2 regions of the Aneurinibacillus uraniidurans genome follow, and region 1 is predicted to be linked to the other one. Evidence: riboswitches for the same ligand, from Rfam matches in the RefSeq annotation. Region 1 holds a riboswitch; the other holds the start of a gene.
The links. Region 1 has a riboswitch for S-adenosylmethionine ahead of PO771_RS11585 (methionine ABC transporter ATP-binding protein). Riboswitches for the same ligand answer to the same signal wherever they lie in the genome.
Positions count from the first base shown of each region.

Region 2: linked by a shared signal. The riboswitch ahead of PO771_RS17925 (trans-sulfuration enzyme family protein) and the one ahead of PO771_RS11585 (methionine ABC transporter ATP-binding protein) in region 1 are both predicted to bind S-adenosylmethionine.

Region 1 covers NZ_CP116902.1:2,323,275-2,326,487, reverse strand. The annotation lists gene miaA (tRNA (adenosine(37)-N6)-dimethylallyltransferase MiaA) at 1-408, shown strand, start outside; gene hfq (RNA chaperone Hfq) at 447-686, shown strand; gene PO771_RS11590 (polysaccharide deacetylase family protein) at 841-1,632, shown strand; SAM riboswitch class I at 1,687-1,802, shown strand; gene PO771_RS11585 (methionine ABC transporter ATP-binding protein) at 1,881-2,903, shown strand; gene PO771_RS11580 (methionine ABC transporter permease) at 2,896-3,213, shown strand, end outside.
Region 2 covers NZ_CP116902.1:3,581,552-3,584,764, forward strand. The annotation lists gene PO771_RS17920 (trans-sulfuration enzyme family protein) at 1-180, opposite strand, end outside; gene PO771_RS17925 (trans-sulfuration enzyme family protein) at 161-1,309, opposite strand; SAM riboswitch class I at 1,399-1,525, opposite strand; gene PO771_RS17930 (hypothetical protein) at 1,676-1,867, shown strand; gene PO771_RS17935 (class F sortase) at 1,933-2,454, shown strand; gene PO771_RS17940 (amino acid permease) at 2,714-3,213, shown strand, end outside.

The DNA.
Region 1 (3,213 bases):
GAGCGGAGCGAGCGGTCGCCATATGATCTTCTGATGATTGGCTTAACAATGGATCGAGCTCTTCTGTATGAGCGTATTAACCTGCGGGTTGATATGATGATAGAGCAGGGGCTGATAGAGGAAGTAGCCGGACTGCTTGAGCAGGGGTATGATGCCTCCTTGCGCTCTATGCAGGCGCTAGGATACAAAGAAATTATCGCCTATCTTCAGGGACATATGACACGCGAGGCGGCGATTGAACTTGTGAAGAAGCGGACGCGCAACTTTGCGAAGCGTCAGCTGACATGGTTCCGGGCGATGAAGGATATCGTCTGGTTTGATCTTACACCGGGTACAGACCTTGCGGGGACTTATGAAGCAATTTATAAGTTAACGGAAGGAAAGTTCGGACAAGCGCCGAATATATAAACCTTAATCTTAAAGATAAAAATAGGAGGGTACTTAACATGGCCAATACAATTAATATTCAGGATACGTTTCTTAATCATCTGCGGAAGGAAAACGTGCCTGTTACGATTTACCTCGTGAATGGGTTTCAACTACGTGGTCTGATTAAAGCGTTTGATAATTTTACAGTTGTGATTGATACGGAAGGTAAGCAGCAGCTTGTATACAAGCATGCGATCTCGACATTCCTCCCGCAGCGCCCGGTATCCCTGATGCCGGACAATGCGACTAACAACTAACGTATGGCCACATCGAGCCGGACAGCTACATTGCTGTTCGGTTTTTTTCTGTTTTATCTGCTGACGTTGCTTGTAAAACAGGGTAAGATAAAGGTCGGTAGCAAAGAGAAGCTACTAGAGAAGATAGAAAAAAGCGACAGGAGATATAGGGAACATGAAAAAGGTAACAGCAGTCGTTCTATTCGTGCTGCTCATGTGTGTGACGCTGTATCATGTATCTGGAGAAACAAAACCAAAACTGCCGGATACGGGCGTTGTGGTACTCGGGTATCATCATCTGCTGCGGGACGAAGAAAATAAGAAGTTTCGCGACAATCCATCTGTATTATCGGTGGCAGCGTTCGAGCGCCAGATGTCGTTCTTGCATGAAGCAGGCTATCATACAGCTACCCTTCCGCAGCTGCAGGAATATGTAGAAGGAAAAATAAAGTTGCCGCACCGGACGGTCGTGCTGACATTTGATGATGGGTATCGCAGCAACTATCGGTACGCGTACCCGATCTTGAAAAAGTACGGATATACCGCCACGATATTTGCTATTGGCGATGCGATTCAAGATCGTAACTCTGGCTTTCATCCAGATGAACTTGATTATATTAGCCGGGATGATATGCCAAAATATGTGGACGTCTTCGACATTCAATCGCACACGTATGCCATGCATAATAAAACATTGTGGATTAGCAACATGATTATGAAACCGAAGGCTGCGGTGCTTGCCGATCTGCTAAAATCGAAAGAGATGTTTCATGCTCGTTATTTCGCCTATCCGTATGGCTCGTATACAGCGGAAACCGTTAAGATGGTCAAACAGGCAGGATATGAACTGGCATTTACGACGAAATATGGGAAAGTGCAGCCTGGTGATCCACCGCTCATGCTCAAGCGCATTCTTGTTCATCCAGGTATAACTGATCAGCAGTTTAAAGCAATTTTTTCTGATTGACACGATTGTTCTGACATGATACATTCATATCTGTTGATTTATAACTTAATATGAAGCTTATCAAGAGAGGTGGAGGGACTGGCCCGATGAAACCCGGCAGCGGCGGCATCATGCTATAAGCTGTGCCAATTCCAGCGGAGCGGCTTTACGCGTACTCTGAGAGATAAGAGAGTTAAACATCCCCCTCTTTTGTCTGCACAAAAGAGGTTTTTTGTTTTATATATAAATTATAATGAGGAGGACCTTCGTTGATTTCCATTCGCAATGTAGTTAAAACATACGGCAGTGGCGACACGGCTGTTCATGCGATTAAAAACGCTACGATTGAAATTGAGAAAGGCGAGATTTTTGGAGTAATCGGCTTTAGTGGTGCCGGAAAAAGCTCGCTGATCCGTTGTGTTAATTTGCTTGAACGCCCGACATCCGGTTCGGTTATTATTAACGGGACGGATCTGACAAAACTATCACAAGATCAGCTGCGCCAGGCCCGCCGCAAGATCGGCATGATTTTTCAGCATTTTAACTTACTATCCTCTAGCACCGTGTTTGAGAATGTAGCAGCACCGCTTCGTCTGACGAAAACACCAAAAGCAGACGTTCAGAAAAAAGTAAACGAGCTGCTCGAACTTGTTGGTCTAGCGCATCGTGCGCAAGCGTATCCATCCCAGTTATCTGGTGGTCAGAAGCAGCGTGTGGCGATTGCGCGTGCGCTTGCGAACGATCCGGAAATTTTGCTGTGCGATGAGGCAACCTCTGCCCTCGATCCGCAAACAACAGAGTCCATTCTTGACCTTTTGCTTGATATTAATAAGAAATACGACTTGACGATCATGCTCATTACGCATGAGATGCATGTTGTGAAGAAGATTTGTGATCGGGTAGCGGTTATGGAAGAAGGAAACGTGGTCGAGATGGGGACCGTTCTCGAACTATTCTCTCGTCCACAGCAGCAGACGACCAAAAACTTTATTCGTAATATTTTTGATGATCAGCTTCCGGAAGGTTTTCTGGATCGAGTACAGCATGTGCCTGGGAGCCGTCTTGTGCGTCTAACGTTTATTGGCGAAAGCACCGGGCATCCGGTATTAGCTGAGTTGACAGAGAAGTTTCAATTGAAGCCGAATATTTTGTTTGGCCACATTACCCAAATTAAGGACACGCCATTCGGCTATCTCGTCATTGCCATTAATGGGGATAGTGCGGTGCTTGATAACGCAGTAGAGTATGTGAAGCAGCAAGGAATTGGAGCGGAGGTGATTGAGCATGTTTAATGGAATGGACCCACAGTGGGATTTGTATCTTCCCGCGCTGCAGGACACGTTATACATGGTCGGCCTGTCGGTGTTTTTTGCTACACTCATCGGGATCCCGCTCGGCGTGCTGCTTGTGATCACACGCCCTGGCCACATTATGGAACAGCGTGTCGTGTACCAGATTGTTAGTACGATTATTAATATTATTCGTTCCGTGCCATTCATTATTCTGCTGTTTGCAATCATTCCGTTTACGAAGTTTGTAACAGGTTTATTTATGACAGAAGGAACGTTTATCTTTAAAGAAGGGGCGATCGTGCCGCTTGTT
Region 2 (3,213 bases), 1.3 Mb from region 1:
GCCGGATCGGGAATAATCAAACGCTCCCTCTCCCGCTAGTGCCCGTTGATCAAATGTCGAAACCTGGTACACCGGAACGTTTACCGCACCATACGGCTCCGCAATTCCTGTCTGAGCATGGATGAGCCGTGTGCCAAACGACGAATTTTCATCATAAGCGTCAACAGTATGAGTAAGCATGAAGGACCTCCTTTATATCCGCGAGAATATCGTCTACATTTTCAATACCGACCGACAGACGAAGCAAGCGGTCTGAGATACCAAGCTGCTTTCTTGTCTCTTCGGGAATGTCTGCATGTGTCTGACGTGCTGGAAATGTAATTAGACTCTCTACACCACCGAGGCTTTCGGCAAATGTGACAAGCTTCAGATTTTCCAGCAAGTATGAAACAAGTTCCTCTTCCTTCACTGTAAACGACAGCATGCCGCCTGCACCGGATGCCTGCTTCCGGTTCACTTCATACCCCTCATGATTTTCAAGCCCCGGATAATACACGGCCTCGATCTGCGGTTGTTTACAAAGCCACTCGGCAATCACCTGTGCATTATACTGCTGCCGCTCCATGCGCAGCGCCAGCGTTTTCAATCCGCGCAGCAACAGCCATGAATCCTGCGGACCAAGAATGGCTCCTATCGCATTCTGAATGAATCTAATTCGCTCACCTAACTTCTCATCCTTCGTCACGACCAGACCAGCAATCACATCATTATGTCCACCAAGATATTTAGAAGCGCTGTGAATGACAATGTCTGCACCAAGCTCAAGCGGTTTCTGTAAATACGGCGTCATAAATGTATTGTCTACAATCGTTAACAACCCGTGTGCCTTCGCCAGCGCGACTACACAGGGAATATCACTTATTTTCATCAATGGATTGGTTGGGGTTTCAATAAAAATCCCTTTTGTGTCTGACTGAATAGCTGCCTCAACCTCTTTCAGGTTACTCGTATCAACAAAGCTCGCCTGCACCCCATACACATTCAGCACTTCTCGAAGCACACGATACGTACCCCCGTACAAATCTTCCGTTACGATCAAATGATCACCCGGCGCAAACAGATGTAGCACAGCCGTTACCGCTGCCATACCGGAAGCAAACGCCGAAGCAACTGCCCCCTTCTCCAATCTGGCCGCTGCATCCTCCAGAACAGTTCGGGTCGGATTGGCCGTTCGGGAATAATCATATCCTGTGCTCTCCCCAAGCTTTGGATGAGCAAATGTCGCCACCTGATAAATCGGTGGGCTAACCGCCCCTGTCTGCGGATCTCTTCCGATACCTGCTCGCACTAACTCTGTTTCAATATGCATGTTCCTGCTCCCCTCTATAATAAAGTCCACAAAAAAACACCCTTCACAGATGGAAGGGTGTTGGATGCAGCGGTCCGCTCGTCTGCTACCTCTCATCTGTTAGAACACGTATGTTCTACAGGAATTAGCACCGTTCACACAATTGTCTATACAGACCATTCATGTGATGGTTGCCGGGCATCATCGGGCCAGTCCCTCCGCCTCTCTGGATAAGAGAATTCAATTTTTTCAATTATCAGCAATCATAAATCAAAAATGTTCATTTGTAAACCGCATTTTCATGGGTAACATTAACAAAATAGATTTTCACCATCAGGGAAGCTTAATAGGTGTAACGCACATTACAAATTTATTGAGGTGACATTCATGAAAAAGGTAATCGCATTTACATTAGCAGCATGTGTTGCCGGTTTTACGCTCCCAGCCTTCGCCGCTACTCCTGATACAACGCACAAAGCAAAACATCACCATCACCATAAAAAGGTGCATGCTAAGCATCATGGAAAAATGCATATTAAGGGACTGCCTAAGACAGGCTATGGCGGCGCAAGCGAATAAACAAAAAAAAGGGGGGCTTCCCCCTTTTTTGTACTGTGCACTATTAATTCAGAGGGGAAAATAACATGAGAATCCTAACCTGTCTTCTCTTGATCGCTATTTTTTTCTTTCCTTGCTCAACGATTGACGCCCATACTTCAAAAGCATTTGTACCCGTTCGTATCGAAATACCTCAGATTAAACTTAAAGCTGCTGTAGAACCTGTCTCCGTACTGGCAAATGGACAAATGGGGGTCCCACCTTCCTTTGAAAAAGTAGGCATTCTCACGCCTTGGACAAAGCCAGGTGAACCAGGCAATGCTGTGATTGCGGGACACTTCGACCACTATACAGGACCGGCTATATTTTATCGCCTAAGGGAATTAAAACGTGGTGATAAAATTTTTTTATACAACAGGAAAAATGACAAGCTTGTTTTTACTGTTAAAAATGTAGAATCATTTATGACCAAAAAAGCACCTTTAGAAAGAATATTCGGGCCCTCATCCAACGCTCAATTAAATTTAATTACTTGTAGTGGTAAATTTAATAAAAAAACACGTGAACATACCCAACGTCTTGTTGTGTTTGCTGAAATTTCCCCGTAACTTCTCCACTCCTTTTGTAACCAATATAAATAATCATCCGAACCTGGCCCTGAGCCGGGATTTTTTTATGGGATATTTTCACACAAAATCAGCATTGATTCATTTTTGCATTAAAATTTATGCACAAATGAATTGTATTTTCGACAAAAGTCCCTATTTTTCTATTATTTTTAACATTTATTTATTGGCATGACCCTTGCATATTACACATAATACAGACACAGTTTTGTAAAAAGTATAAACAAATAGGAGGATGGATATGGAGAAAACACAACAAGCTCAACTTCAAAAGCAGCTTAAGACAAGACATATTACGATGATCTCCATCGGGGGCATTATTGGTGCCGGTCTTTTCGTTGGTAGTGGTGCTGTTCTTAACTCAACAGGTCCTGGTGCAGTTCTTTCTTATGCTGTTGCCGGTTTGCTTGTAGTACTGCTTATGCGCATGCTTGGAGAAATGGCGCTCGTAAACCCGGACAGTGGTTCATTCGCCACATACGCACGACTGGCAATCGGACCGTGGGCTGGCTATACAATCGGATGGCTGTACTGGTTCTTCTGGGTTATTACCATCGCAATTGAAGCAACCGCGGGTGGCGCAATCGTACACGGCTGGTTCCCAGCTATACCGATCTGGGCCTGGAGTCTAATTCTCACATTCTTGCTAACGCTTACAAATATTTTTTCTGTTAAATCATTTGGTGAATTCGAATACTGGTTCTCCATGATTAAAGTTGTTGCTATCATCGCATTCATGGG